Linked DNA regions of Idiomarina loihiensis L2TR. The protein of the gene in region 2 binds, or shares a complex with, the protein of the main gene of each other region. Links are inferred from orthologs where the notes say so. Each region holds a gene or a part of one and is shown on either strand. Other genes may lie near its edges. The genes, in order: IL_RS11930 and pabB.

The links.
Region 1: the proteins of pabB (region 2) and IL_RS11930 are in contact, whole or in part, in a solved structure (PDB 8RP0), measured with the Escherichia coli proteins. The link is inferred for Idiomarina loihiensis L2TR from one-to-one orthologs.

Annotation. Positions count from the first base shown.
Region 1 is NC_006512.1:2,477,758-2,493,820, forward strand. Bases 7,464-10,366 are described here. They hold IL_RS11930 (anthranilate synthase component II), read right to left. Parts: upstream 9,255-10,366; coding sequence 8,673-9,254; downstream 7,464-8,672. Other genes in these bases: IL_RS11925 (HDOD domain-containing protein), read right to left, coding at 7,464-8,604; IL_RS11935 (bifunctional diguanylate cyclase/phosphodiesterase), read right to left, coding at 9,259-10,366. In the rest of the region: IL_RS11885 (phosphoribulokinase), read left to right, coding at 20-919; IL_RS11890 (23S rRNA (adenine(2030)-N(6))-methyltransferase RlmJ), read right to left, coding at 920-1,771; IL_RS11895 (OsmC family protein), read right to left, coding at 1,775-2,191; IL_RS11900 (DUF3802 family protein), read right to left, coding at 2,236-2,586; astD (succinylglutamate-semialdehyde dehydrogenase), read right to left, coding at 2,656-4,125; astA (arginine N-succinyltransferase), read right to left, coding at 4,140-5,162; IL_RS11915 (aspartate aminotransferase family protein), read right to left, coding at 5,176-6,393; IL_RS11920 (flagellar brake domain-containing protein), read left to right, coding at 6,722-7,426; more of IL_RS11925, read right to left, coding at 7,432-7,463; more of IL_RS11935, read right to left, coding at 10,367-11,304; trpS (tryptophan--tRNA ligase), read right to left, coding at 11,313-12,320; rpe (ribulose-phosphate 3-epimerase), read right to left, coding at 12,332-13,006; IL_RS11950 (hypothetical protein), read left to right, coding at 13,142-13,444; IL_RS11955 (DUF2970 domain-containing protein), read left to right, coding at 13,444-13,665; prlC (oligopeptidase A), read right to left, coding at 13,754-15,793; IL_RS11965 (S9 family peptidase), read left to right, coding at 15,928-16,063. UniProt on the Escherichia coli protein: Part of a heterodimeric complex that catalyzes the two-step biosynthesis of 4-amino-4-deoxychorismate (ADC), a precursor of p-aminobenzoate (PABA) and tetrahydrofolate.
Region 2 is NC_006512.1:1,826,054-1,842,186, forward strand. The notes cover bases 10,639-13,611. They hold pabB (aminodeoxychorismate synthase component I), read left to right. Parts: upstream 10,639-11,420; coding sequence 11,421-12,803; downstream 12,804-13,611. Other genes in these bases: IL_RS08720 (fumarate hydratase), read right to left, coding at 10,639-11,283; IL_RS08730 (CoA pyrophosphatase), read left to right, coding at 12,800-13,414; IL_RS08735 (L-serine ammonia-lyase), read left to right, coding at 13,511-13,611. In the rest of the region: IL_RS08685 (LysM peptidoglycan-binding domain-containing protein), read left to right, coding at 1-508; IL_RS08690 (hypothetical protein), read left to right, coding at 517-1,023; NAD-dependent DNA ligase LigA, read right to left, coding at 1,020-3,032; cell division protein ZipA, read right to left, coding at 3,045-4,022; chromosome segregation protein SMC, read right to left, coding at 4,047-7,505; sulfate transporter CysZ, read left to right, coding at 7,651-8,391; DNA recombination protein RmuC, read right to left, coding at 8,417-9,760; more of IL_RS08720, read right to left, coding at 9,760-10,638; more of IL_RS08735, read left to right, coding at 13,612-14,884; HTH-type transcriptional regulator CysB, read right to left, coding at 14,908-15,882; IL_RS08745 (sensor histidine kinase), read left to right, coding at 16,020-16,133. UniProt on the Escherichia coli protein: Part of a heterodimeric complex that catalyzes the two-step biosynthesis of 4-amino-4-deoxychorismate (ADC), a precursor of p-aminobenzoate (PABA) and tetrahydrofolate.

The DNA.
Region 1 (16,063 bases), 650 kb from region 2 along the record:
TTTAGTTTGCGAGAATGTTATGTCATCAAAGCACCCGATTATTGCCGTTACAGGTTCATCAGGAGCAGGAACAACCACCACAGGTCAGGCCGTACGCCATATCTTTCGTTCGTTAGATGTGAGTGCCGCGTTTGTGGAAGGTGACAGCTTTCATCGCTACTCCCGCCCTGAAATGGACTTGGCTATTCGCAAAGCTCAGGAACAGGGTCGTCATATCAGTTATTTTGGTGCCGAAGCCAACGACTTTGACCGGTTAGAATCGTTATTCCGCTCTTATTCGCAAACCGGTAACGGTAAAGTCCGTCGCTATTTACACAGCTTTGATGATGCGGTTCCTTATAACCAAATGCCCGGTACTTTCACGCCCTGGGAAGAACTGCCTGAAAGTACCGATGCACTTTTCTATGAGGGCTTGCATGGTGGTGTTTGCGGGGACGGCTACGATGTAACTCAATATGTTGATTTATTAATCGGTATGGTGCCCATTGTTAACCTTGAGTGGATCCAGAAATTAATTCGCGATACCTCGGAGCGGGGGCACTCACGTGAAGCGGTTACCACCAGCATTATTCGCGGCATGGAAGATTACATTCACCATATTGTTCCGCAGTTTTCGCGTACTCATATCAACTTCCAGAGAGTACCTACGGTTGATACGTCCAACCCTTTCAGTGCCAAGGATATTCCATCACTGGACGAGAGTTTTGTTGTTATTCGTTTTCGCGGTATTAAGAACGTCGACTTCCCATATTACCTGCAGATGATAGACGGCTCGTTTATGTCACGTACCAGCACCCTGGTTGTGCCCGGTGGGAAAATGGCCTTAGCCATGGAGCTTATTCTGACACCGCTGATTGAACAAATTATGGAAAGGAAAAACCAGGTTCGCCGTCAGGTTGACTGGATATCAAGTAAGTAACTACTCACCAACTAACCAGCGACTGTGAAAGTTGGCACCTTTATCCTGAGCCAGAGTCTTGCACAACACGGGTAACAGATGCTCGCTGTCCTGTACCACGCCATAAGGCGGATTAACCCAGAGAAAGCCACAGCCGTGAAGCCCTTTACGCTCATCATTGGTGCGTATATTCAGCTCCATGATCAGAGTCTTAGGCAGATCCGACAAAGCGCCAACGTCGCGATGAAAAGCCGCCGTTTTCAGCTCATCTTTAATGGGATACCAAACCGCAAAGCTGCCGCTTTTCCAGCGTTTTAAGCCCTGTTCAAGCGCGCTGACCACATCGTCAAACTCCGTGGTGTTTTCAAAAGGCGGGTCAATAAGCACCAAACCGCGCTTTTCAGCCGGGGGCAGTTGCGCACGCACAGCCTGATAACCGTCCATAGGAGCCAGTATTTGCACTTGTTTGTGTCGCCCCAAGGGGGTGTTTTTAAGAGTCTCTGCGTCTTCTTTATGCAGTTCACAAACAACTAACCGGTCATTTTCGCGTAAAAATTCAGAAGTTATGACCGGTGAACCGGGGTAATACCGAAGCTTATCCTGCTCTTCGTTTAATTGACGCACGGTGCTTAAGTATGCGGCGGCTAAAGGCTCTTCAGCTGAGTGCTCAGCAAAACGAACAATGCCCTGCTCAGCTTCAGCAGTTCTTATTGCCTGATCGCCTTGCAAATCGTAGTAGCCTATACCACCGTGAGTATCGAGTACGAAGTAGGGCTTATTCTTTTGCTGAAAATACTCTAGCGCCCGCGCCAACAGCAAATGCTTAAAAACATCGGCAAAATTGCCAGCATGAAAAATGTGTCGATAATTCAAAGATCAGTCGTCTTGTTGAGGGGATTCAATACGGTAACTGTGGGTAATATTAACCGAAGCTTCCAGCATCTTAGCCACCGAACAGTACTTGTCGGCTGACAGTTTCACCGCACGCTCTACGTGCTTTTCGTTGATATCGGTGCCCACGACCACGAACTCCAGATGAATGTCAGTAAAAACCTTTGGTACTGAATCGGCACGTGTCCCTGACAACTCACAATAGCAGCGCTGAAAGTTCTGCTTAGCTTTTTGCAATATACTGACCACGTCAACTGACGCGCAGCTTCCTGCCGACATTAGCACCATTTCCATAGGGCTGGGCGCCTTGCCCGGGCTGTCACCATCCATAACCACTTGATGACCACTACCTGAGGTAGCCACAAAAGTCATGCCCTCTACCCAGGTGACCTTTGCATTCATGCTATTTGCTGACATTGAAGATCCTTGCTGAACTCAATAAAAGACTACAGTCGGTAACTTTGCAGACGCTCATCGAAAAGGTTTTTTACCAGACCGACAAACTCGTTAATGAAGGCTTCCTGCTGCGGAGTCGGGTGTGTATCCAGAACTTTCGATAACACTTCTTCTAAATCGTAAACGATAGCATCCGTTTCCCGGACAATATCCAGCCGCACAGCCTCATCAAGCTCATTCTGCTCAAACACTGCCATCATGCTTTCTGACAAGCGCTCTTCCATAAAGTCGCGCAAAGTGTAATCCGCAGTTCTTGCGCTGCTACTTTGTTCAGTGAAGACCGGTAACTGACCTGTCAGGTACTGGATTAACTCAATGTATCCGTCTGTTTCAACTATCATCTGTTTCTCTTTGTCACGCGGCCAGGCAACCCATACGTTGCCCAGCCACTAAACTAGCACAGATTGCGATTAAAATTTAAGCCCTGGTGCTAAACTCTCAGGTAAGCTCATGCTGTCAGCTTCCACAGAGGCGACCGGATACGCGCAATAATCCGCCGCATAATACGCACTAGCGCGATGATTACCGCTTGCGCCAATACCACCAAAAGGTGCGGCACTGCTGGCACCAGTAATCGGCTTATTCCAATTCACAATACCTGCACGAATGTGTTTAAAGAAGTAACGATAGGTTTGTTCATCGTCACACAATACACCAGCAGACAAACCATAACGCGTGTTGTTCGCTTCTTTAATAGCCGCATCGATATCTTTAAAACGATACACTTTCAATAATGGTCCGAAATGCTCCTCGTCCGGTAAATCTTCAACTCCGGTTACATCCACAATACCCGGAGTGACAAAGCCTTTCTTCGAATCGGTCTGCTTCATACGAACTAATGACTTAGCTCCTTTATGTAACAGCTCATTCTGTGCATCGACCATTTCGCCCGCAGCTTTAGCAGAAATCATGGCACCCATGAATGGCTGTGGATCAGCTTCGTAGTCGTCGACCAGAATATTCTCAGTCACTTCAATGAGGCGTTCCAGTACAGCACGGCCTTGCTCAGAATCTTCGATGAACAAGCGACGTGCACAAGTGCAGCGCTGACCAGAAGTGATGAAAGCCGATTGCACAATATTGTGCACCGCTGCATCAACATCAGCCACATTAGTCACCAATAATGGGTTATTACCGCCCATTTCCAGTGCCAGAATTTTATCCGGGCGACCGCCAAACTGTTTGTGTAACAGGTGACCAGTGTTTGATGAGCCGGTGAAATACAGACCGTCAATTTGTGGATGCGCTGACAATGCTTTACCCGTATCAACTTCGCCCTGAACCAGGTTGAGAACACCCGCTGGAATGCCTGCTTTTTCCCATAACTTCACGGTTTCCTGAGCCACCATAGGAGTCAGTTCGCTTGGCTTGAACACCACAGTGTTACCCGCAATAAGCGCCGGTACAATGTGCCCGTTAGGCAAATGCCCCGGGAAGTTATAAGGGCCATAAACAGCGACCACACCGTGCGGCTTGTGGCGGATAAAGGCTTTTGCGCCCGGCATGTCGTTTTCCACGGTACCGGTGCGTTCATGGTAAGCACGCTCGGAAATAGCCACTTTACCCATCATAGCGCCAACTTCGGTGCGAGTTTCCCAAACGGGTTTGCCGGTTTCTTTAGCCATGGTACGAGCCAAGTGCTCTTTATTTTCTTCCAGCAATTCAGAGAATTTTTGGCAAATAGCCAAGCGTTCTTCAACACTGCGACCAGACCAGTCCGGAAATGCCGCCCGTGCTGCCAGAATGGCCTTTTCAACCTGAGTTTCACTGGCAGCTTCGCCACTCCAGATAACTTCGTTTCGTGCTGGATCAATCGATTTGAACAACTGGCCTTCGCCAGCTTCCCAACAACCGTCAATAAATTGAATACTGTTCGTCATACAAATACTCCTGCTTAGAGTGCAACAATGCGGGCTTCATCGCCGCTTTCTAAATGCATTGCCTGGGCTTGTTCTGTCGTCAATATGAGCTCGTCTGCACCTGCCGGTAAAGACAGTTTGGTTGCGCGGAAGTTCTTCAGTTGCGTGTTGCAGACAATATGAGGAATACCTTCATCTTCCGCTGCAGATCCGCTGACAGTTACCGTCACTAAACGACTGTTACGGACACTATTAAGATTACACACTTCGGCTTCAACCGTTGGCCCTGCGTCAAATATATCGACGAAGCCTCTGAACCGGAAACCTTCCGACTCCAACAATTTCAGTGCCGGGCGGGTATTGTCGTGAACTTTACCGACAACCGCCTGCGCTTCCTTACTCAACAAGTTGGTATAAATAGGGAAGCGTGGCATCAATTCAGAAATAAAGACTTTATCACCAATGCCGCTTAAGTAATCGGCTTTAGGAAAGTCCATCGAGAAAAAGTTCTCTTCCAGCCAGTTCCAGAATGGCGAATCCCCATTTTCATCTGAAACACCGCGCATTTCGGCTATTACCCAGTCGCTGAAACGCTGTTTAAACTGCGCTAAAAACAGCATACGGAAACGAGACAAAGTACGTCCGTTCATATTGTGCCGGTAGGGTTCACGCAAAAATAGGGTGCATAGCTCAGAAACACCTGTGTAGTCATTACACAAGGTTAAGGTTTCCAGCGCATTATAAATATTAAGCTTTTCTGAATGATGCACAACTTTACCCAAACGGTAATGCCAGAAGGCTTCATTCAAACCCACCGCAGCTTCAATACCACTGACACCTGCAATAGTACCGGTTTCGGTATCTTCCATAACAAACAGGTAGCTTTCATCGCCCGGTGTTTCAACGGTGTCTTTAGCGAATGCTTTTTGCGCCGCATTAATGCGGCGCTCCAGCAGCGACTGGTCTACCGGTAAGGAAGTAAAACCATGACCGGATTCAATCGCGCACTGATATAACGCTTCGTAATCTGACGGCTTAATGGGTCTGATTAGCAACATAAAACAGCCTCAGTTATTGACCGACGACCTGAGCAACAGCTTTTTCAAAGCGCTGCAGGCCTTCTTTAATGTCTTCTTCAGAAATAACCAGTGACGGGGTAAAACGCACCACATTAGCACCGGCAATCAGTACCATCACGCCATGCTCCTGACCGGCCAGCAAGAAGTCGCGCGCACGCCCTTCGTACTCTTTATTCATTGCCGCGCCAAGTAATAAGCCCTGACCTCGAATTTCGCTGAACACGTTATATTTTTCGTTAATTGCGGCCAGTTGCTCTTTGAACCACTGCTCACGTTGCTTCACGCCGTCCAGCGTTTCTTTCGTATTCACAACATCAAATACCGCTTCTGATACAGCACATGCCAGTGGGTTACCGCCGTAAGTACTACCGTGAGTACCAGGTTTAAGATGCTCAGCAATTTCCGTTGTTGTCAGCATAGCGCCAATAGGGAAACCACCGCCTAAAGCCTTGGCTGAAGTCAGAATATCCGGCGTTACGCCCAGCTGTTCATAAGCATAGAGGCTACCGGTACGGCCAAAGCCTGTTTGTACTTCATCAAAAATCAATAACGCGTCGTTTTCATTACACAGTTCACGTACCGCCTTCACGAATTCCACGTCAGGGCTTACTACGCCGCCTTCACCTTGCAATGGCTCCATCATTACCGCGCAAGTTTTGTCGGAAATCAGTTCCTTAAGCGCGTCGATGTTGTTGTAATCCACATGCTCAATAGCACCAGGTTTTGGACCAAAACCGTCAGAGTAGGCTGGCTGGCCACCCACGGTTACGGTAAAGAAGGTGCGTCCGTGGAAACCTTTGGTAAAAGCAATAATTTGTTGCTTATGCTCACCGTGCTTTTCAATTGCCCAGCGACGCGCCAACTTTAATGCCGCTTCGTTGGCTTCAGCACCTGAGTTAGCGTAGTAAACGCGATCAGCAAAGGTGGCTTCGGTTAATTTCTTCGCCAGACGAATTGCCGGTTCGTTGGTAAAAACATTACTTAGATGCCACAGCTTCTGGCTCTGTTCCTGTAGGGCTGACACCATCGCTGGGTGGCAATGACCAAGACAGTTCACAGCGATACCACCGGCAAAGTCGACATACTCACGACCTTCTTGATCCCAAACACGAGCACCTTCTCCTTTAACTGGAATCATCGATGCCGGGTTGTAGTTTGGAACCATTACATCATTAAACATTTCACGGTTTACTGTCTTATTGTCTGTCATTACTCTCGTCCTTATCGCCTTAGCGAGTTAACAAAGGTGTCAACAAATTCATCTCTAAAAGTAGCCGGCTATTATGCCAAAATTTGTGCAGTTTGTCTGTGATAATTCGGTTATAAATCCCTAATCCCGAGGGTTTACGCTTTTCTTGCATAAGATACGAATAGTTATGCTAATGCATGCTGAAACTATGAATCTTTAGTCATTATTTTTTAGCGCAGAAGAAATGTACCCCCTGAATTAACATTTAACTACGCAGAATTACATTGATTTTCAATTGGTGTTAATTTAGCCTGAATTATTGAATAAATGTTCGGCTGGAAAAGACGTTATGGAAAATCAGACTCTGCCCCTGAACGCCTCATCTCAACCACAGTTAAAGCTTACCTACTTACGTCCGGGCGACATAATTGATGTTGAGTTTTCTTCGGCGACCAAGGTACGTACAAAACTTCAGGTTGTGGGCTTTGATACCGGTAACTATTTATTGTTAAAACAGCCGAATCCACGCACTGACGGCAGCTATGCCGATGTGTTATATGAAGGCAACCCGGTTATTGTTCGCTTGGTTTTAGAGGGAGAAGCGGGTGAATGCCTGGCGTTTAAAACAAAGATCCGGGCCGTCTCAAATATCCCGTTCAGGTTGCTGTATCTGGATTATCCGAAAGAAATTGAGAATCGCGCACTACGCGCACAGCGGAGGGTTCGAACACACATTCCAGTTGATGTTACTGCTGACGGCAGCCAGACTAACGCTAAAAAGAAATTGGCCAGTGGTGTTATCGTCGATATCTCTTCTGCCGGGTGTCGAATTGTGTTTAAGGCGCAGAACCAGACAGGTAATGTCACTCATATGAATATAAAAATCAGTATTGGTTCTGGTTCTCAGAAAGAGCCTCTGACTCTTTCAGGTCAAATTATGAATCAGCGCAAAGAGCATGGAATGATAAGTGTTGGCGTGCGCTTCACTGACGAGGAAGCGCATATCGGTAAAGTGTTCGAGCATTTATTAATCGACACCGAGTTTGAGTGCTGACCTCTCTATTCAGGCACGACAATTGGCGGGCGTTTTAAGCTCACATTGTGCAAGCGAGCAACAGTTTCTGATGTTATTGAATGCTTATTGAGTAGATGTTTACCCTCTTCCAGACTGGCAAGGTCCACTTCCCGCAGCATTCTGAATTCGCAATAAGCATTAGCTTGGGCTAAGGCTTCCGCGTATTCAGATTCATAGCCTTTGTCTTTCGTTTTGCTTTGCGTAAAAGCCAATAAGTGTTTGCTTACCGGAACACGCTTTAACCCCCAGCCTTCAGCAACCAGATAACTCACGTCTTTATCCTTTTCCAGCATTAAGTCGCGTAGAAAGCGTTCGTCAGGAGTTAAAGTGACAATAGTATTGTGGCGCTCGGGTGACTTATCGTTAACGCTTTGCATAGCGAATTCGCGCTGCACATCATCAAATAAACGCAAATACAGCTTGGTTAAGGCAATTTTCCCCAGTTCATGGAACATACCAATGGTATAGGCTAGAACCGGATCTCGCAGGTTACGCTCTACCGCAATATTGTGTGCAGCAATAGCCGTACCCAGGGAATGCTCCCAAATTTTGCGACGGAATAAGGTGAAGGGTTGTGTGGCCGGCGGCAGCCAGTTTTGCATAATATAAGCAGGAGCCAGCAGGCGTAGGTTTTCGGTGCCCACAAAGCTCATGGCTACCCTAAGGTTATCAATTTTCACCTGCTTATTCCGGTCGATAAACGGTGGTTGATTGACCGTACGGATTAACCCCGTATGAAACCAGTCCATACCTTGCACAACGGATTCAATCCGGCGCATAGAAGCAGCTTTCATGCTAAGCGTATCCAGCAATTCAGGTAGCTTTTCAGGTAATGGGATCAAGCGTTCGCGAATGTAGTCACCATCTTCGATGGTTTTCAACGCACGATGATAAATCTCTTCATGCAATTCATCGGAAATACGATCGGCGTAACGTTGGCGCGCTTGCGCTTTACGGTCGCGCTCTTCGTAATTCAGACGCTCAACTTCTAAAAGCTTACGTCGCTGCTCATGCTCTTCATCGTCGGTACCATCTTCTTTTGAGCGAGTTTTACGCGCAAACGGAAAGCTTATCAGATAGTTGATAAAGCGTTTTTCTAAGCGCAGGGCGGGATCATTACTACCGCCTTCTGTGGTACCCGCAAAAAAGTGGAACATGTTACCTCGGTATTAGCTGAACTGCGGCAGTATTATGTTGAATAAGCAGAGAAAATACTACTTACTGATTATCGTATATAACGTAAAAAATTCGCTAACAGATTATGTCCTTGTGCTGTCATCACAGACTCGGGATGAAACTGAACACCAAACAGCGGCAAATGCCGGTGCCTTATTGCCATAATCTCGCGCTGACCTTTTTCGGTTCCTGTATCGGCATCAATGACAAAATCTGTTGATAAGCTTTCAGGAGAAACAACAAGGGAATGGTAACGGGTCACTTCTAATGGGTTATTCAGCTGTCGGAAAAGTCCTTCGCCGGAGTGTTTAATCACACTGGTTTTTCCATGCATAACTTTTTCTGCCCGAACAACGTTTGCACCAAAAACCTGTGCCAATGCCTGATGACCAAGACACACACCTAATATTGGCAGCTTAGTCTGAAAGTGCTCAATAGCAGCTAAAGATATTCCCGACTCGTTGGGAGTACAGGGGCCAGGTGATATAACAAGTGCTTGCGGCGCTAACTGCTCTATGTCGGTAAGGGTTAATTCATTATTCCTGAAAACACTAACGTCTTCGCCTAATTCCCGAAAGTAGCGTGCAAGGTTGTGAGTAAATGAATCAAAGTTATCAATTAAAACAATCATACTGCTAGGACAGCCGCTCGCTTAACCAGTCTTTAAAATGGACTGGCCGGGCAAAGTAGAACCCCTGCAATAAATCAGCGCCATTTTCTTTCAGCAATTTAACCTGAGTTTCAGTTTCTACGCCTTCTGCTACCGAGGAAACCGATAGAGATTTAGTCATATTCAGCATAGCCAGCAGCAGACCCATATGTTTGTCATTCACTTCCGCCAGTTGAACAAACTCTCGGTCTATTTTTAGCTCGCCTATTGGCAGTTGCTGAATGCGCATGAAATTAGAATACCCAGTCCCAAAGTCATCAATAGAAAATACGACGCCGAGCTCGGCAAGCCGCGACATTGTTTGCTCGACTATTTCAGGGTCAGCTAACAGTAAGTTTTCAGTAATTTCAATGGTCAGTTGATTCAGCGGTGCATTTTGTTCGGCAAATATTCTTTGTACCGTCTCGACATAGTCGTCTTGTAAAAACTCAATTGGACTGACATTCACCGCTATACGATCATTAAGCCCTTTATCGCTCAGCTGCCGCACAACGAAAGCGACCTGACTCAACAATTCTTTAGCCATAGGAATAATCAGCTTAAAACGCTCCGCAATTGGAATAAATTGATCTGGAGGAATGATCTCTCCGGCTTCGTTGCGCCAACGCATTAGAGCCTCTGCACCACGAACAACACCGTTGGTATCCACTTTAGACTGCAACCAGCATTCGAACTGCCCTTTACCCAAAGACGCTCGTAAGGCCACTTCGGTTTCGGCATCGGTTACAACCGAGTTGGATATTTCAGCTCGGTGTACCGCAACTTTATCCCGGCCGCTATGTCGTGCATTAGACGTTGCCGTATCGGCCTGTGACAGCAGTCCGGAAGCATTTTCATCACCTCCACTTAAACTGACACCGACACTTGCGGTGAGATAATGCGTCTGGAATGCCGTTTTAAACGGCTCGCGCAGTACGCCGTGCAGCTTATCAATAATAGCCAGACTGGTCTCGGTAGAGTCCTGCATAACCCCCACCCAAAATCTGTCACCAAGATCTCTCGCTATCCAGCCCGAATCGCCAATGGTTTTTCTCATTCGTTGAGCAATTAGCTGAATAACGCGGTCACCTTCCTCGTGGCCGTGAATCGTGTTAACGCGGTTAAAATAATCAATATTAACGGCAGCGACAACAATGGGTAACTGGCTTTCAATACGTTTCTCAACCAAGTCAAGAAAACGGTGACGATTTGGCAACCCCGTTTGCTCATCAAAGTTTGCTAAATATTCGAGCTTACGCGCATTTTCTTTTTGCTCGGTAATATCCCGTATAACACCGACATACTGCGTTTCACCAGAATAAGTTACCTCGGTTACCGCCAAATCAATAGGAAACACTTCTCCGGTTTTACGCTTAGCCTGAACTTCGCGGCCAATACCAATAATGCGGGCGTGGCCTGTTTTTTGATAAGCGCTAATGTAACGGTCATGTTCACGGGCATAGGGCTCAGGCATTAGCACACTGACATTTTTACCTTTCACTTCAGCGGCGCTGTAACCGAACATGCGCTCAGCCGGCACACTAAAGTTAATAATCATGCCGTTATTGTCGATGGTAATAACCGCATCCAGTAAATTGTCCAGTGTGCTGCGCAAGGTGTTGGCTTGCTCTTGTAACTGCTGCAAACGGTACTTTTTAACCGTAATATCTTGAATGGCACCAAACAGTGCCATGTCACCATTTTTCAGCGTTCGGGTAATGCTCGTAATAGCAATCCAGTGAATTCTTCCGTCTCTGTCTTTAAGACAACTTTCTGCAGACCAGCTATGGTGATTTTGAAAGCTTTGCTCGACCAGGTGCTCAATATTTTCACGGTATTCAGGAAGGTGAAACGCCATTGCCTGTTCATAAGTAATAGGTTCATCCTGGGCTACACCATGAATTTCTCGTAACTGAGGGCTCCAATATAAATCTCCGGACGCGGGTTCATACCAAAAGCTGCCAATGTTAGCCATGGTTTCAACACTGGTTAGCAACTCCTTTTCGCGCTGTTCCGGAGATTTATCCACCATAGTTAAATTTATCCCGGGTAAGGTACAAAACCTACCGCTTTATAAACATCTGACAAAGTTTTTGCTGAGGCTTCACGTGCCTTATCAGCGCCTTGTTTCATAACCTGTTGCAAAAATGCCTGATCATTACGCATTGCGTGATACCTCTGCTGTATCGGTTCCAGCATGGCAACCACAGATTCCGCCACATCCACCTTTAGATGCCCGTACATTTTGTCTTCGTACTCAGGTACCAGCTCGTCTATCGACTTACCTGTGGCAGCTGACATAATGCTAAGCAAATTCGAGACGCCCGGCTTTTCTTCCTGATTAAAGTAAATGCGCGCCTGCTCATCAGAGTCGGTAACGGCTTTCTTAATTTTCTTCAGAATCTTCTTCGGCTCTTCCAGCAAGCCGACAAAATTATTTGGATTATCGTCCGACTTTGACATTTTCTTAGTCGGTTCCTGCAGTGACATCACCCGCGCCCCGACTTTTGGAATCATTGGTTCCGGAATCGTAAAAATATCGCCATACAAGTTATTAAAACGTTCAGCAACATTACGCGTCATTTCCAGGTGCTGCTTCTGGTCATCTCCCACCGGCACTTCATTCGCCTGGTACAACAGAATGTCTGCCGCCATTAGCGCCGGATAAGTGAACAAACCCGCATTAATATTACTAGCGTGACGCTGAGACTTATCCTTAAACTGCGTCATGCGGTTTAGCTCGCCCATTTGCGTGTAGCAGTTAAGCACCCAGGCTAATTGAGAATGTTCCGGCACGTGCGACTGAATAAACACCGTACTTTTTGCCGGGTCAAGGCCACAAGCCAGGTACAAAGCCAGTCCATCAAGAGTTGCTTGCTGCAGTTTCTCGGCGTCCTGGCGTACAGTAATGGCGTGCTGATCAACCAGCATAAACTTACAATCGTGAGTGTCCTGCATATTAACCCACTGACGTAATGCGCCAATATAATTACCAATAGACAACTGTCCCGACGGCTGACAACCACTTAACACAATTGGTTTCGACATTACTGTTTCCTCTAAGAACCTGTTACCGCAGCGATTTCATCGCGCATTGTCCGGATGACACTGGCGTAATCATCCGCATTAAAAATAGCTGAACCAGCAACGAACATGTCCGCGCCAGCTTCTGCAATTTCACCAATATTTGAAACCTTAACACCACCATCCACTTCCAGGCGTATGTCGCGGCCACTTGCTTTAATTCGTTTACGCACCGCTCTGAGCTTATCAAGCGTTGACGGAATAAAAGACTGTCCACCAAAACCTGGGTTAACCGACATCAGTAAAATGACATCCACTTTGTCCATAACATGATCAAGGTAATGCAGCGGTGTTGCAGGGTTTAACACTAAACCCGCCTGGCAACCCTGTTCGTGAATAAGCTGTAAAGTCCGGTCAACATGGTCGGATGCTTCCGGGTGGAAAGTAATGATAGAAGCCCCGGCTTCGGCAAAGTCTGGAATAATACGGTCAACAGGCTTAACCATTAAATGCACGTCAATTGGCGCTTCAATTCCGTAATCACGTAACGCTTTGCATACCATAGGACCTATCGTCAGGTTAGGCACGTAGTGGTTATCCATTACGTCAAAATGCACGACATCGGCACCAGCGTTCAATACCGCGTCAACTTCCTCACCTAACCGCGCGAAGTCCGCGGACAGTATCGACGGTGCAATTAGTGGTTTCATTGTTCGTTTTCCTGACCTATTTCAAAATGATGCTTATTGTAGCAGTTAACCCATGACAAAAAAATTCGCAATGATGACTAGAATTTTTACAAAATCGCTGATAAATTAGTCAATCAAGACTTGAGAGGGACTTTCATGCGATTACTAACAATAATAACATCACTAGCATTAGCTGCGTTTACTGCGCTTGCTATCGTGAATCCTTCCTCGCTCGTTGCTCAGCAAAACCCCACTCAGCGCTGCCAGCAGCTTGTCACTGAAATAGAACCCAGTAACACCTCTGTTGAATGTCAGTTAGCTGCCGAGCAAGTGACATGGTTTAGCTGGTTAAAAGGCGACAGCCGGTCCGTACAATTTCACTTCTTCGACTTGATTGAGTTAATCTCGAGTTCAAGCGACAGCAACAAAAAACATTATCAAAACGAATACACTGATTAATGTCTGAATCTACCGAAAATAAAACCTCTAAACCAGGTGTCTTTAGTATGGTTATGAGTGTGTTGGCGGCATTTTTGGGTGTGCAAACAGAAAAAAACCGCCAACGAGACTTCCAGCATGGTAGCCCGAAAGCCTACATCATCATTGGCGTTATTCTTACCATTCTATTCGTGTTTGGTTTAATTGGTCTCGTTAACCTGGTCCTGGCTACCGCGGCCTGATGCCCTACCGTAGCCAGACATTCATGTCAGGTACAATGCCGAAATACCACACAATTGTGATTTCAATATCGCACCTGATGCAATAGCATCAGGCAGCTATGCCGCTATGACGTAACAAAGCTTCGGCATTCGGTTCGCGACCACGAAATTCCTGGAATAAATCTGCGGCTTTACGGCTGCCACCACGTTCCAGAATGACATGTAAAAAGTCGCGCCCGGTTGTAGCGTTAAATATGCCCTCTTCTTCAAAGCGCGCAAACGCATCAGACGACAGCACTTCAGCCCATTTGTAACTGTAATAACCTGCCGCATAGCCGCCAGCAAAGATATGACCAAAGCTATGCTGAAAACGGTTGTACTCCGGTGGAATACGTACCGAAGTTTGCTGACGCACTTCACTCAGAATTTCACTAATACGCGCACCCGTGTTTTCGTCAAACTCGTGGTGAATGCGCATATCAAACAGCGAGAACTCCAATTGACGCATCATTTGCATAGCCGACTGATAATTGCGCGCAGCCAACATTTTTTCCAGAAGCTCCTGTGGCAGCGGTTCACCGGTTTCATAGTGTCCGGATATTAATGCCAGCGCTTCCGGTTCCCAGCACCAGTTTTCCAGGAATTGACTGGGCAGCTCAACAGCGTCCCATTCAACACCGTTAATACCAGACAAACCAGCGGTATCGACCTGAGTTAACATGTGGTGCAAGCCATGACCGAATTCATGGAATAATGTCAGCACTTCATCGTGAGTAAAGAGTGCAGGCTTACCACCCACCGGCTTGCTAAAGTTACAGGTTAAAAAGGCCACCGGGTTTTGCAATTCGCCATCGGCGTGCACTCTGCGGCCGACAAAATCCGCCATCCAGGCGCCTCCTCGCTTGCCTGAACGCGCGTAGAGATCCAGATAGAAGCTGCCACGCAAATGTCCGTCGGCATCGTGAATGCGGAAGAAACGCACATTCTCATGCCAGGTTTTTACGTCTTTTTGCTCGCTAACCGTCATGCCAAACAGGCGCTTAACCACCTCAAACAAACCGTTTAGCACTTGTTGCTCAGGAAAGTAAGGGCGTAATAATTCATCGGAAATAGAGTAGCGCTGCTGCTTTAACTGCTCACTAAAGTAAGGAACATCCCAGGCTTCCATTTTCTCCACGCCTTGCTCTGCCGCAAAGGTTTCAATTTCAGCATACTCGGCTTTCGCCTGTGCTTTAGACTTATTGGCAAGATCCTGCACAAAACCTAATACCTGCTCCGGCGACTCAGCCATTTTCGTCGCCAGTGACATTTCAGCAAAGTCGTTAAAACCTAACAGTTCCGACATTTCATGACGCAAAGCCAAAGTTTCGTTCATAACCTCAGAGTTATCGAACTCCCCGCCATTAGGCCCAGTTTCCGACGCGCGGGTCACAAAAGCCTGGTACATTTCTTTACGCAGCTCCCGGTCTTCGGCGTACAACATGACCGGCAGATAACTTGGAATATCTAAAGTGAACAACCAGCCTTCTTTTTCCTGGTCTGCTGCGGTTTCTTTTGCAGCTTCTTTGATGCTTTCCGGCAAGCCAGCCAGGCGGCTTTCATCGGTAATCAGGCAAGTCCATGCGTGGGTGGCATCCAGCAAGTTGTTGCTGAAGATTGAAGACAAGTCAGACAGCCGCGATGAAATTTCAGCATAACGTTTCTTTTTGTCTTCGGGTAAATCCACACCCGACAAACGAAAATCACGTAAGGTGTCGTTAATGAGTTTTTGCTGAGCTTCGGTCAAACTGTCGAACTCGTCACTTTCACGCAGTGCCTGATAAGCGTCAAACAAGCCTTTGTGCTGTCCTACATAGGTTGCGTAGTCCGACAACAATGGCAGGCAACTGTCATGCGCTTCACGCAGTTCAGGCGTGCTTAATACGGAGTTCAAATGCGATACCGGTGCCCAGACATGCTCAAGCTTTTCATCCGCATCGGTCAAAGGTTCAATCAAACCATTCCAGCTAAAATCACCATGTTCCAGTACTTCATCAATGGTTTTTCGAGCGTGCTGTATGCACTCTTCAACAGCGGGTTGAATATGTTCGGGTTTAATTTGCTCAAAGTCCGGAAGCTGGCTCTGTTCTAATAGCGGGTTATGGCTCATTTTTACCTCAATTTTTCAAAATGCTTACAATGGATATTGGGGCTTTGCGCTAGTCTTCAACCACGCTTATGTGGTTTCCTGCGTTTTTTGCGGTATTATCAGTTCGTTAATAAATCAGAATAAAGGTAAATGTCATGTCTGACACCTCTTTTCGATCTTTACGCTTATTGGCCGGATTAACGGCTATTATTACCTTAAGTGCCTGTAGTACCCTGGGTGGACAATCCACTGCGGACTCCGATAAAGCTGACGTAACAGGTGTTAGCCAGC
Region 2 (16,133 bases):
ACAGCAGGTTAATGACATCAGCAGTGATATCATCCGCGCAGGCGATCATTTGCTAGTGCCAGTTGCCACACTCGATATCGACAATTACACGTTATCGCAAGATCAGCGCCGTGAAGACCGTCAAGATCAGAAACGTTCAGGTAAACGTATTGAACACGTTGTTCAGTCTGGCGATACGCTCTGGGATCTCAGTCGCGCTTATCAGGTAAACCTTCGTGACTTGGCTCGCTGGAACTCAATGGCTCCGGGGGATTATTTAAGGCCAGGACAAGAACTCGTGGTTTGGACGGAAGCCGAGCCTTCTTCGACGATACAAAGCAGTATTAACAGTATCATGCGTAATATAAGATACCGTGTGCGTAGCGGTGACTCATTAGCCAGGATTGCTGATAAATTTAATGTCACCATTCGTCAAATTGAACAATGGAACAACATTCAACGCAATCGTTATCTACAACCCGGACAAATGCTTAAGTTAAAAGTAGATGTTACCGAGGTAAGTAGTTGAGGCAACCTATGAATAGCGTAAAATACTTTTTTTTCTTTGCAGCGCTACTATTTAGCGCTCAGACTTTAGCTGACTGGAAAGCCGAAGGTAGTGGTAAAGTCATTTATCCATCAGGCCGTACGGAACCTTTAACCTTTGGTTTTGAGTATAAAAAGGTTTATGACACCATTATTTTTACTGCCGGAAAGTCGCAAATGCGTACGTCCGAAATGCCGCCAAATTACATTCTTAATCTGTTTGTAAATAAGCAGGGACAGGTTTATGTCGCAGAGTTTGCTAATGGTTTCTTCAAAGGTTTCGAGCTCAATATTGGTGATCACAAAGTCAGCATGAATCACCGGCAAGAGTTTGATGAAGATGAACCACTGAGTCATCTGCGAGTGCAGATTGATGACCGTAGCTATCTGCTGGAAACCACACACCCGACTATCCGGTTCGAGTTTGATGAAGAAAAAGGCATTGTCGATATCAATGGCTCAGGCCTTCTGAAAGACCTGAGCGTTAAAGGACGTTAGTCGCTGAGCAGCTCAGCTAACGCATTCTCATCTAATATATCAAGCCCGAGGGACTGGGCTTTGGTCAGTTTTGAGCCGGCATTTTCTCCGGCAACCAGCGCGGTTGTCTTTTTAGAAACACTAGAAGCAACTTTCGCCCCTAAGGCTTCTAAAGCAGACTTCGCCTCGTCACGAGTCATAGTCGACAAAGTACCGGTAATAACATAGGTATTGCCCGATAAGCGGTCACTTTGCACGGAGCTTGCCTCCTCACCCTCAGGCCAGGAAATAAACTCACGCAATTCCGCAACCACCTGCTGGTTATGGGCTTCATGGAAAAAAGCCACAATATGCTTAGCGACAACAGCACCGACATCCGGAACTTCCTGTAGCTGTTCACTTTCAGCAGCAATTAAAGCATCCAGGTTTTTGAAGTGGTTCGCCAGCGCGTTTGCCGTCGCTTCCCCGACTTCCCGAATACCTAATGCATAAATAAAACGGGCTAAAGTTGTTTCCTGTGTCGCTTTAATGGCATTTCGAAGATTTTCTGCAGATTTAGCGCCCATTCTCGGCAAAGTTGCCAATTCAGCTTTGGACAGACGATAAAGATCGGCCGGCGATTTTATCCAGTCCCGCTCTACCAGTTGCTCGACAATTTTATCGCCTAGTCCATCAATATCCATGGCTTTGCGGGAAGCAAAATGTTTAATCGCTTCCTTTCGCTGAGCCGCGCAATACAGACCACCGGTACAGCGGGCAACGGCTTCGCCTTCAACGCGTTCAATATCGGATTGACAAATCGGGCAATGCTGAGGAAATTCAATTGCCTTCGTGTTTTCAGGACGTTTATCTTTTATGACGCTGACCACTTGCGGAATAACGTCACCCGCGCGGCGAATACTGACACAGTCGCCGATACGCACACCCAGTCGTTCAATTTCATCCGCATTATGCAAAGTCGCATTAGATACTGTAACGCCGCCCACATTAACCGGCTCTAAGCGCGCAACCGGCGTTATCGCGCCGGTACGGCCAACCTGGAAGTCAACTCCGGTAATGGTCGTCAGTTGTTCCTGCGCGGGAAACTTACGTGCAATAGCCCAGCGCGGCGCACGTGCGACAAAGCCTAAGTCTTGTTGCAAGCGAATAGAATCCACTTTAAAAACTACGCCATCAATATCGTAATTTAAGGTATCCCGGCGGGCCAAAATAGCTTCGTAGTAATCGTCGCAACCCTGCACCGAGTCTACCGTCTTTATTTCAATATTCACCGGCAGTCCCCAGTCTTTCAACTGTAACAAACGCTGGTGATGACTGTCGGGAAGTTGTGTGGTTTCTGATATTAACCCAAGACTATAAGCATAAAAGTGCAAAGGACGTTTTGCGGTAATTCTGGAGTCTAACTGGCGTAAACTGCCTGCCGCCGCATTTCGGGGGTTAGCAAAGACCTTTTCTTCGCGCTGCCGGGCCTGCTCATTAAAGCGCTCAAAAGCTCCCAATGGCATAACCACTTCACCCCGTACTTCCAGTCGCTCAGGAACATCGCCAGAGAGCTTTAGCGGCACATTGCGTATGGTCTTAACGTTCTCGGTAATATCTTCACCGCTTTGTCCATCGCCACGGGTTGCGCCACGCACTAACAGGCCATTTTCATAGAGTAAACTGACCGCAGCGCCATCAAGCTTAGGCTCACAACAAAAAGTCACAGTTTGATTGGTATCCAGCCGCTGTTCAACGCGCTTGCTAAAAGCTTCAAACTCATCGACAGAAAAAGCGTTATCCAGTGACAACATCGGAACTTCGTGTTCAACACTTCTAAATTGACCTAAGGGTTTACCACCCACTTTCATAGTCGGAGACTGGGCACTTTTTAAATCCGGGTGTTCAGTTTCCAGAGTTTTCAGTTCCCGAAAAAGACGATCATATTCAGCGTCCGGCACTGATGGTTCGTCATTCTCATAATATTCCTGGTTGTAACGATTAAGTAATTGCTCCAGCTCTTGCATGCGCTGGTGAACAGACTGATTCATAGTGACCTGTAATTAAGCTGAGTGTTTACGTTCAAATTCACGAATACGCTGGCGTGCTTCGTGAATAGACTGGCGGGTCAATAATTGGCGCTGGCCATCCAAAACCTGCCCCTGAGGAATTTCGGTAGCGAGCTTTTTAGCCGCATTCAACATCATATTAAAGGCCTGCTGACCGTCAAATTTCATAGGTAAGGCCATAAAAAACGCGACGCCTTCGGTTTCAAAGTTTTCCATGTTATCCAGGTCAAACGTGCCGGGGTTGAACATGTTGGCGACACTAAAAATCATGGGGCCGGTGCCTGCGGTGTTTTCATAGCGGTGGAAAATACCCAGTTCGCCAAATTTACAGCCCAGCTCGGTCATCATTTGCAACAACACTGCGCCCTGTACCGGCCCTTTAACATGTAACGCAATAACTTCTTCCGGAGCTGATTCAAAATCATCAGTCGTATCTGCACTGACTTCTGTTTCAGTTTCAGGTTCAGGTTCTTGCTCAAGCTCCTGCTCCGACTCTTGCAAAGAGCTCTGTTCGGCGGCACTTTTATAAGAGTCATCAGGCTCTGAAGGAACATCCCCATCAAACTTAAGCTCAGTTTGCTCTACTTCAACCGTTTCATCATTGCTGACACGCATAGACGGTAATGAGTCAGACATATCGTCATCATTGCTAAGGTCCATCGACATTTGCTCGACAGCCTCCGCATCATTGTCCTGTGTTCTCACATTACTGTGCGACGATGTTTTTGCTTTTGGTTCAACGGCTTGGTCATGGTTAAAGCCGTCATCTGAAGTCTCTTTCTTTAAAATCCGAACTTCGCCAATGCCGTCGTCATCAAAACCGGACGATTGCTGCTGACGATTTTCTGCAACCCGTTGTTCACGCTGCCGTTGTTGCTGGTTACCTTTACGTATCTTCCATACGCCATGCGCAACAATACCTGCGATTGCCAAGATCCCAAGAATACTGAGGGTTATTTGTAAACTGCCCATTTTTGCTCCATCAAGCTTATTTTGTTATCCGGCGTCTGTCATCGCCACAGCCTGTTCAACATCAACCGCTACCAATCTCGAAACGCCCGCTTCCTGCATTGTTACCCCTGCCAGATGGGTAGCCATTTCCATTGCCACTTTATTGTGACTTATATAAATAAATTGCACCGATTCCGACATTTCACTCACCAGACGGCAGAACCGTCCTACGTTGGCATCATCTAATGGCGCATCAACCTCATCTAACAGGCAAAAAGGTGCCGGATTCAAGCGAAATATCGCGAATACCAATGATAATGCGGTCAGTGCCTTTTCTCCACCGCTAAGCAAATGAATTGTACTGTTTTTCTTGCCCGGTGGCCTTGCCATGATGGTAACCCCGGTTTCCAGTAAGTCATCATCGGTAAGTTCCAGAGTGGCACTGCCACCACCAAAAACTTTCGGAAACAGAATTTGTAAATCATGGTTTATCGCATCAAAAGTGGTTTTAAACCGATGTCGCGTTTCCTTATCAATCTTACGAATCGCCGCTTCTAAAGTGTCTAGCGCCGATGATAGATCATCCACTTGCTGGTCGAGGTACTGTTTACGTTCTCTTTGCGCTTCGGCTTCATCAATTGCCGCCAGGTTAATAGCGCCTAAGCGTTTTATTTTATTTTGTATTGACTCCAGCTCTTGCTGCCACTGCTTTTCATCAGCGTCGGAAGAGAGTTCTTCCAGTATATTTTTCAATGTAAGGCCTGTTTCAGCCAGCGTTTCCAGCACAGCCTGACTACGTTCCTGCAATTTAGCCTGCTCAATTTCAGTACTCTGCATAGCCTCTTTGGCCTGGCTTATTTTGACCTGAATTGCAGATTGTCCTTGAGTTATTTGCTGCAAGTCGTGCTCTAACCGCGACAATTGCTGACGTTGTTCCTGCAATTGTTCTGAAACTTCACCACGCTTATCCAGCAATTCGGTTAACTGATCATCAAGAGCACTCTGATTTTCATCTGTCTCGTTAGTCTGTTGCTCACTGCGTTCCTGCCGAAGTTGCTGGTAACGTTGTTCACTGCGCTGCAGTAATTTCTGTAACTGTGCAGCCTGAGCCTGTAAATTCTGCTGTTGCATTGTCATCTGCTGCTGTTGGCTACGCAGTTGCTGTAACTGTTCATCTTCGGCACGCACTGTAGACTCCAGTTGCTCACCGTAGTCTTCATCAACCTGCTCCGTTTGCTCCAGTAACAACTCATACTCTTCCAACTGCATTTCGATTTGCTGTTGCTGCTCAGCGGCGTTTTCCGCATGCAATCGTTGCTCTTGCTGCTTATCTCGCAGACTCATTAACTGCTGCTGTATTTGCTCGGCCTGCTGTAAGTTCCACTGCAGCCGCTCTTCAACTTTCCCCTGCTCGTTACGGGTCTGTTGAACCTGCTCATTAACCTGCTCCAGCTGCTCTTGCGCCTGTTCAACCTGCGTCTGAGTTTGCTCCAGCTGCGTTTCACTTTCAGACAACCTGGAAGCCAGCACTTGCAGTTGTTCTAGTAAATTTTGGCGCTGTGTCTGCAAATGAAGAACACTGTTATCTTCGTCAACTCGAGCCGCGATAAAACCGTCCTGCCAATACCAATTGCCGGTTTTTGATACCGCAAAACTGGCATTGCTTTGTTGTAATTGCTGCTTCGCATCAGCATCCTGTTCAATCGCCAGACACTGCTGCAACGGCGCCCAATAACGTAACGGACCTTTAACCTTACTGGCCAGAGACCAGTTTTCAGGCTCTTGTCCACTCACAGGCCACACCAGCTTCACCCCAGAAACCGCTTTCAATTCTTCCGGAGTTTGTTCCAGAACCACGGCATCCAGCCAGTCGTAAGCCAACTGCTCAACCGCCATTTCCCAGCCACTTTCAGCCTGCAGTAACTCCCTCACTTTCAAGCTGTCTGGATAGTTTTGCTGTAACCATTTTTCACTGCGGCTATCGTTATTTTGCTTCCCTTCCAACAGTTGCTCAATGGCTGTTAACTGAGCCTGAGCTTTATCTTGTTGCTGCTGATTCTGTCGGTGCTGTTGCTGCTGTTCTTTAAACCCTTGCTGCAGAGCCTGCAGTTGCTGCTTACTGTGCTGATACCGAGTTTCTTCCTGCTCCAGCTGACGTTTTAGTTCGACCAGAGCCTGTTCGTTCTCGTCAACAGATAATGCTTGTTCCTGTTGCTGCAACTCTTGTTGCTGGCTGTGAAATTGCTCCACTTGTTGCAACGCATATTGTTGGCTCTGTTTCAGCTGCTGCAGTTTAAGTTGCGCCTGCTGTTGCTGTTTTTCGACATCGCGTTGCTGCTGTTGCTGCTGTCGTTGTTGTTGCTGCCACTGACGCCATTTCTCATTAGCTTGCTGAGACTGTTCAGCCACGCTTTCCATCTGTTCCTCAACCTGCTCCAGTTGTGGCTCCAGCATCAGCTGCTGTTCTTCCAATTGTTCTCTTTGCAGGCGATCATCCGCCAACTGCTCATTAAGCTGATCTATTTCTTCATTTAACTGCTGTTGCCGCTGGCTGCGCTGCTCTTTTAGTTCTTGCTGATGTTTCAAAGTTTGTTCAATACGGGTAATTTCATTGCCCACTGAAAACATTTGTTCCTGCGACAGCTCTACTCTGTCGCGCGCTTCTTCAGCCTGCTCTTTCAGTTCAATAGCGCCCCGTTCATCACCACTTTGCTGTGCCTGCCAGCGTTCAAGCTCGGTTTGTTGTTCGGCGTATTGTGTCTGCAACTGCTGTCGTTGATTATCCAGTTTTAGCCAGCGTAGGGCCTGCAGTTCACCTTTAAATTTACGCTCACTGGCTTTCAACTCCTTGTAACGAATGGCAGCCGCGGCCTGACGCTCCAGCTTCTCCAACTGTTGACCCAGCTCTTCGCGAACGTCACTCAAGCGCTCCAGGTTCTCGCGCGTATGCAGCATCCGGTTTTCAGTTTCTTTGCGACGTTCTTTGTATTTTGAAATGCCTGCGGCTTCTTCAATAAACACCCGCAGTTCCTGCGGACGTGATTCAATCAGGCGGGAAATCATGCCCTGCTCAATAATGGCGTAGCTGCGCGGACCCAGCCCGGTTCCCAGAAATAAATCGGTAATATCACGGCGACGACAACGACTGCCGTTCAAAAAGTAATTAGACTGGCCGTCACGGGTCACCAGGCGCTTAACCGAAATTTCATTGAATGCCGCGTACTCGCCCTGAATACGTCCCGAACTGTTATCAAAAACCAGTTCGACACTGGCCTGAGAGACCGGCTTACGGGCACTGGAGCCATTAAAAATCACGTCGCTCATGGCATCGCCACGCAAGTTTTTTGCTGAACTTTCACCCAGCACCCAGCGCACGGCATCAATCACATTGGATTTGCCACAGCCGTTCGGACCGACGACGCAGGTCATTTGGTCAGGAAAGGGAACTTTGGTTGGATCCACAAAGGATTTGAAGCCAACTAATTTGATGTGTTTTAGGCGCATTCAGTTGTTTTTATTATCAATTTAATACGACGGTTTATTATCACAAGACTCTAGCAGATCCGGTAGCCATTTGTAACAATTTAGCCCGCACATTGCCATTGTATTGCCTTATTATACTAAGCAAATTAAAACCTCTGGAGTTTTCATGCAAAAAGCAGCCTACAGCAACTCGGGATTAGCTTACATAGGACGCGGTTTAGAACTTATCCGAACCAAAGGTCTGCGTCGCTATGTTGTGGTGCCTATTCTGACCAACCTTATCCTGTTCTCACTTGCTTTCACCTGGCTGTATGGCGAAGTCGACTATTGGCTGAACCGCTTTATGAGCTGGCTGCCCGACTTTTTCCAATGGCTGGAGTTTATTTTATGGCCACTGGCGGTTATTACCATTATTGCGCTCTTCTCGTTTATTTTTAGTACCATCATGCATTTAATTGCAGCCCCTTTTAACGGACTTCTGGCGGAAAAAGTGGAACGCTATGAAAGCGGCGAGAGCTTAGGAGACGAGGGATTCTTAGGTTTGTTTAAAGACATTCCAAGGACTTTAAAACGGGAAATGCAGAAACTCATGTATTACATTCCCCGAGCACTTGGCTTTTTTCTGTTATCGCTCGTTATTCCGGTAATTGGACAGGTCCTTTGGTATATCTTTGTCTGCTGGATGATGTCGATACAATACTTAGATTACCCGTTCGATAATCACAAACTGTCGTTTCCGCGTATGCGGTCTGAATTACACCAACAGCGCAGTAAAACACTAGGGTTTGGATTCGGGGTAACCGTGCTGACTATGATACCGCTGATTAACCTGATTATTATGCCGCTGGCGGTTTGTGGAGCAACCTCACTGTGGGTTGATCATTATCGTCGCAGTGCATTAAGTTGATAAAAGTAAGCGACTGAGCATTGGCTCAGTCGTTTTTCTTATCAGCATCGTCAGATTCAATACCTTCCTGACCTGTTTCATCGGAGTCGAGGTAATCCGGGTTTAATCGCTTATTCGTTTGAACTCCCATCTGGCGGAACTTATCGACCCGACCAATAAGGTTACCGCGCCCGGTACTCAGCTTCTTCATAGCTTCCTGATAACGGTTATCCAGAGTTTGTAAGCCGTTACCAATTTTCTCTAAGTCTTCGACAAAGCCCACAAACTTGTCGTACAAACGTGCCGCATCGGTCGCTATTTTCTCGGCGTTCTGATTCTGATACTCATACTGCCAGATGTTATGCACCGTGCGCAGCGCAACCAGTAGGTTAGTCGGGCTTACCAACATAATTTGGTTGTCCAGCGCCAGCCGGATAAGCTCCGGGTCACGATCAACAGCCAGCAAAAATGCCGGCTCAATCGGAATAAACATCAATACATAATCCAGCGTACGCAACCCTTCCAGTTGATGGTAGCTCTTTTTACCCAACTGTTTTATGTGTTGCTTCAGCGACTGAACGTGCTCATTTAACGCCCGTTCACGTTCTGTATCGTCATCAGAGTTGAAGTACCGCTCGTAGGCCGACAAACTGACTTTCGAGTCGATAATCACGTCTTTTTTATTCGGCAAATGCACAATCACATCCGGCTTGAACGACTTACCGTCTTCATCGCGGTGATGCTCCTGTGTCTGATACTCGTGCCCTTCACGTAACCCGGACTGCTCCAGAATACGCTCCAGTACCACTTCGCCCCAGTTACCTTGCTGCTTGGTGTCACCTTTTAATGCCCGGGTTAAGGCTTCAGCTTCAGACGCCATTTGGCGATTTAAGTCCTTAAGCGACATCACTTCATTTTTAAGTGCCGAGCGCTCTTTGGTCTCATCGGTATACTGCTGAGTAATTTGCTTTTTAAACGCATCAATTTGCTGTTTGAACGGCTCTAATGTTGCCTGCAACGACTGCTGATGATGTTGCTGCAGCCCTTTGGACTTCTCATCAAAAATACGGTTGGCTAAATTTTCAAACTGCTGGGTCAGCCGTTCTTCGCTAACCTTCAGTAGGTTCAGCTTTTCTTCTGCGGTTTTCTGCTCATGCTCAGATCTAGCCAGAGTTTCACGCAGACGGCTGTCTTTTTCATAGACTTCGAGCTGAAGTTCATCGACGCGCTCACGAAGAATATCCGCGTCTTGCTCCAGTGCCGCATTTTGTTGTTCTGCCTGTAAACGCAAACGGCGCTGCTGTTGCCAAAGCAACAACAACGCCGTAATGACAGTCACAACCGGCACTCCAATTATTGCCATCCATTGCCACAGTGCCAGCGACATCATTAAGCTCCTAATTTTTCATTGAGGTCAGCAATTTTCGCTTTCCAGATAGCAGGCCCTTGGGTATGCGCGTTTTGACCGTCGCTATCCACAGCAACAGTGACCGGCATGTCTTCCACTTCAAACTCATAAATGGCTTCCATACCTAAGTCTTCAAAGGCAACAACCCGGGATTTTTTAATGGCTTTAGCGACCAAATACGCGGCACCACCCACGGCCATCAGGTAAACCGCTTTGTGCTTACGAATACTTTCCACAGCTTCAGGGCCACGCTCTGCTTTGCCTACCATACCAATAATACCGGCTTCTTCGAGCATCTGATCAGTGAATTTATCCATACGCGTAGAGGTTGTAGGACCTGCCGGACCAACAACTTCATCACCCACAGGATCTACCGGCCCTACGTAGTAAATAAAGCGGTTGTTGAAATCAACTGGCAGCTCTTCACCGTTATCCAGCATACCTTTAATGCGTTTGTGCGCCGCATCACGACCGGTCAGCAACTTACCGGACAAGAGCACGGTTTCACCCATTTTCCAGTCCTGAATGTCTTCTTTGGTCACTTCATCCAGGTTCACACGGCGGGCATCATCACCCAGTTCAAAAGTCACATCCGGCCAATCTTCCAGTTTCGGCGGGGTTAAATCTGCTGCTCCGCTGCCGTCTAACGTAAAGTGAACGTGACGGGTGGCTGCACAGTTCGGAATTAAAGTGACAGGCTTAGAGGCTGCGTGGGTTGGTAGTGACTTAATCTTCACATCCAGCACCGTTGTTAAACCTCCCAAACCCTGAGCACCAATACCTAATGCGTTAACGCGGTTCAAAATTTCTAAACGCAGCTCTTCTTCGGCATTCTGCGGGCCGCGCTCAATAAGCTCATGGATATCGACAGACTCCATTAAAGATTCTTTTGCCAATACCGCAGACTTTTCCGCTGTACCACCAATACCTATACCCAGCATACCCGGCGGACACCAGCCAGCGCCCATCTTCGGCAAGGTTTCAACAACCCAATCGGCAATCGAATCGCTGGGGTTTAACATGGCCATTTTCGATTTATTCTCAGAACCACCACCTTTAGCGGCAATCATCACTTCAATTTCATTGCCCGCCACCATATCAATATGCACCACAGCTGGCGTGTTATCGCCAGTGTTTTTACGAGCGCCCGCCGGGTCAGCCACAATAGAAGCACGCAGTGGGTTGTCCGGGTTGTTGTAGGCTCGACGAGTACCTTCATCCACCATTTGCTGAACGGTCAGGTCGGTTTTATCCCATTGCACGCCCATGCCCACTTTCACAAAGCAGGTGACAATACCGGTGTCCTGGCAAATTGGACGGTGCCCTTGCGCAGACATACGCGAGTTAGTCAGCACCTGAGCAATGGCGTTTTTCGCCGCTTCGTTCTCTTCACGCTGGTATGCCTCGTCCAGTGCTTTAATAAAGTCCAGTGGGTGATAATAAGAAATGTACTGCAACGCATCGGCAATACTGTCAATAAAATCGGCCTGACGAATGGTGGTCATGGAACTGCCTCTTGGTTAACTTTTGCGTGGCGCTATAATAGCGTTTTCGCTAACAACTGACCAGTGCCACTGACCGGCGAATATTTGCTGTGATAGTATATTGGTAATGAATAACCAGCCTGAATTGCGAGCATGATGTGAGTGTTTTCCCGGATCTCTGTGCGATAAAACTTGATTGCGAAGCCTCAGCTATTGAGTTATTTCAGCGTTGTCAGCATGAAAGCTACGCTCTATTACTGGACTCTGCCGCGCAAAGCCACCAGAACTGTGCCTACGATATTATCTTCCGACAGCCAGAACTGATTTTAAACTGCAAAGCAGGCAAGTTAAATGTATCAACAGACGCTCCTTTAGAACTACCGCCAGCCCCCGAAGACGCAGCCGAGCTTTGCCGTTATGCCGGGCAATTGAATCAGTTATCAGGTCATTATTCGGGGCCTGCTGAACTGCCTTTTCAGGGCGGGTTTGCCGGGGCTGTCGGCTATGACCATGGCCGTTCGCTGGAAGTCATACCTGAGTTTAATGCAGACATCTATCAGTCTCCCGATGCAGTACTGGCCTACTACAGCCAGGCGTTGATTATCGATAGGCAGAGCAACGCGATCTGGTTAGTTGCACCAATAGAAGGGTCAGAAGAGCTTCGAGAATTCTGGGAACAGCCAGTAGCAACAAAAAAGCCCGACGCTTTTCAATTGCTAAGCGACTGGCAAAGCAATATGAGCGAGCAGCAGTACACCGAGAAATTTAAGGCCGTGCAAAACTATCTGCTGGCCGGAGATGCCTACCAAATTAATTTAGCGCAACGGTATTCAGCCCGTTATCAAGGCAGTGAATGGTCCGCTTACCTTAAATTACGACAAGCGAATTCAGCACCGTTTTCTGCCTTTATGCGCCTTCCCGGCAGCGCTATTCTGAGCCTGTCGCCGGAACGCTTTCTGCTAACCGACGCCAAGGGACTGGTAGAAACAAAACCCATTAAAGGCACGCGTCCGCGGTTTGAAAATTCGCTTAAAGATCAGGCTAGTCAGCAGGCTCTGTTAACCTCAGAAAAGGACCGCGCAGAAAACCTGATGATTGTGGATTTGCTGCGTAATGACCTCAGTAAAAACTGTAAGCCGGGCAGCATCAAAACGCCAAGCCTGTTTGCCATAGAGAGTTTTCCGGCGGTTCACCACCTGGTATCGACAGTTATTGGCAAACTGCAACCCGACCGTACCGCATTAAGTTTGTTTAACGGCGCTTTCCCGGGCGGTTCTATTACTGGCGCACCGAAAATTCGGGCCATGCAAATTATTGAAGAGCTGGAGCCCCATCGCCGTAGTATCTACTGTGGCAGTATGGGCTACTTTTCTCAGCACGGTCGTAGCGACACCAGCATAACCATTCGTACACTGCTCGCCGAAAATGATCACTTATATTGCTGGGCCGGTGGCGGTCTGGTCGCGGACTCGACAGCAGCAGATGAATACCAGGAAACCAAAGACAAAGTGTCACGCATACTGCCGGTGTTAACTTCATGACAATCAATACTCGCGCAGACTTTATTCGTCGATTTAGCCTTTATCCTTCGCCGCCGGTTGAGCGCAGAATTGATGAGCCTTTGCGCAAACGTTTGCGCCCCGCGGCGGTGTTAATCCCAATTATTGAGCGTCCGCATGGGTTGTCGTTAATACTTACCCGGCGCTCCAGCAAATTGCGCAAGCATGCGGGTCAAATCAGCTTCCCCGGAGGCCGCTTTGACGAAACTGATAGCGATTTACTGGACACGGCTCTGCGGGAAACTGAAGAGGAGATTGGCCTGCCCCGCAGTCAAGTCGAAGTCATAGGACGTTTACACGACTACCCTGTCTTATCGTATTTTATGATCCGACCTTACGTGGCTTTTGTCTCGCCACAACAGCCCTTGGTTGCCGAGGAAAGTGAAGTCGCTGAGATTTTTGAAGTACCGCTGGCTGATATTCTCGATCATGGGAACCATTACGTTTACCGTATTCGAAAGTTTATCTACGACCGAGTGTATTTCATCCCCTGGCAACATCGCAATATTTGGGGCGCAACCGCCGGTATTTTACGTGAGTTATCAGAGCAACTGCAGCCCGACGGCAAAAATCACTTCAGACCACTGAACTGACCACTTATTTTTGCTTAAAACTTGATTCCCCCCACATGAATCGTGCGACAATACTATAATAAACAGAATACGCATGCGCGACAGGTAAGGATAAATATGATCAGCGTTTTTGATATCTACAAAATTGGTATTGGTCCTTCCAGTTCTCACACTGTGGGGCCGATGAAAGCAGCCTATGAATTTTTGCATGCCGCAAAAGAGGCGGGACACCTTACTAAAGCAGACGGGATTAAAGTTGAGCTGTTTGGTTCACTAGGCCAAACGGGTAAAGGTCATGGTACCGGCAAAGCCGTTATTCTTGGATTGGTCGGAGAGACTCCCGAAACAGTAGACACTGACAGCGTGGAAGATTTTCTGGAGCAAACTCGTAAGACTGAAAAGCTGAACTTGCTTGGTGAGAAAGAAGTCTCCTTTCCCAGCGAAGGCGCCATTACTTTTCACCGCCGAAAAACCATGCCCAAACACGCCAACGCCATGGAACTCAAGCTGCTAAAAGACGGTGAGATCATCTATAGCGACCTATATTACTCCATCGGCGGTGGCTTCATTGTGCGCGATGAAGATTTTGACGAGACGCTGGAAGAAGCGATAGAACAGTCGTCTAAACCTATTCCATATCCGTTTGACAGTGCAGCGGATCTTCTGGCGCATTGCAAAGAGCACGGTATGCGCATGAGTTCATTAATGATGGCTAACGAAAAAGTCTTCCGCAGTGAAGAGGATATTCGGGCCGGATTAATGAAGATTTGGCGCACCATGCAGGAAAGCATCAAAAACGGTATTACTACCGAAGGCATTCTGCCGGGTGGACTTAAAGTGCGTCGCCGCGCATCGTCTTTATATCAGCGACTGAAGAAAGAAAAATCCAGCGATGCCATGCAGGTCATGGACTGGGTCGATTTATACGCTTTAGCCGTTAACGAAGAAAATGCCGCAGGCGGGCGCATTGTAACAGCCCCGACTAACGGAGCCGCTGGCATTATTCCTGCGGTAATGAGCTACGCTGACAGATTCATCGAAACGCTGGACGAAGATGCAGTCGTGCGCTTCTTACTGACTTCAGCTGCTATCGGTATTCTTTATAAGAAAAATGCTTCAATTTCAGGTGCTGAAGTCGGTTGTCAGGGTGAAGTGGGTGTTGCCTGTTCAATGGCCGCTGGTGCCCTGGCCGAATTTATGGGCGGTGACCCGTCAAGAGTCGAGAATGCGGCAGAAATAGGTATGGAGCATAACCTGGGTCTAACCTGCGACCCGGTGGGAGGTTTAGTACAAGTACCCTGTATTGAACGAAACGCCATGGGCTCGGTTAAAGCCATTAATGCCGCCCGCTTAGCCATGCGAGGCGAAGGCGATCATAAAGTGTCTCTGGATAAAGTGATTAAAACCATGTGGGACACCGGCAACGATATGAAAACCAAATACAAAGAAACCGCTCGCGGCGGTTTGGCAGTCAATATTATTGAATGTTAACCAGTTGATGCTGCTGCCGGTGCTTAGCGCATCGGCAGTGAGCAACTATCAAAGAGTTTATCAATCTCATCCTGACTTTTTAGCTGAGTAGCTTTTTGCACCCTATCGCGAGTTAAGTGTGGTGCAAAATTCTCAATAAAATCGTACATATAAGTACGTAAAAATGTTCCGCGCCGGAAACCTATCTTAGTCGTACTATGAGCAAACATGTGCTCCGCAGGTATCGCCACTAAATCGGTATCTTCTTTAGGGTCGTAAGCCATACTTGCCAGAACCCCAATACCCAATCCCATTCTGACGTAGGTTTTTATCACATCGGCATCGGTTGCTGTAAAGACAATTTTAGGCTCATGTCCCGCATCGGCAAAGGCTTTATCCAACTCGGAACGACCGGTAAAACCATGCACATAAGTGACCAAAGGAAACTGAGCAATATCATCAATAGTTAGCTTACTCAGTTGCGTCAGCGGGTGCGATTTAGGCACCACTATAGAGCGGTTCCAGTGATAGCAGGGCAACATAATAAGGTCGTGATATAAATGCAGCGCCTCGGTCGCAATGGCAAAATCTGCCCGCCCTTTCGCCGCCGCCTCACTAATTTGCTCTGGAGACCCCTGATGCATATGCAGTGACACTTTGGGATATTGCTGAATAAATCGCTGAATAACGGACGGCAAGGCATAACGAGCCTGAGTATGGGTCGTCGCAATATTAAGTTTGCCTTGGTTTGGCAAGGTGTGCTCAGCAGCAACCGTCTTAATCGACTGGACGTTATCCAGAACCTGCTGAGCAACTGCTATGATGTCTTTACCCGCGGGCGTTATGTGAGTCAGGTGTTTGCCTGTTCGTCCAAATATCTGCACGCCCAGCTCGTCTTCCAGCATTCTGACTTGTTTACTAATGCCCGGCTGCGAGGTGAATAAGCTTTCAGCCGTAGCAGAAACATTCAGGTTATGATTTGTTACTTCAACAATGTAACGTAACTGCTGTAATTTCATTGAGGAACGTGCCACTCTAGTTTGCTAAATGTGATATAAGAAAATACTATAATAATCTTGATAACTATGACAAATATAAAAGCTATCGCAACAGTATTTTGTCGAGGCTTCTCTTTGGACCACAGGAACTGTCATCTATGACCCAACCCGCATTTGATTTTTCAACCGTCCTGGCTTCTTCTGTGCACGACATGAAAAACTCACTGTGCTTACTCATTCAGATGATAGAAGAAGTATCAGAACAGGTCGCT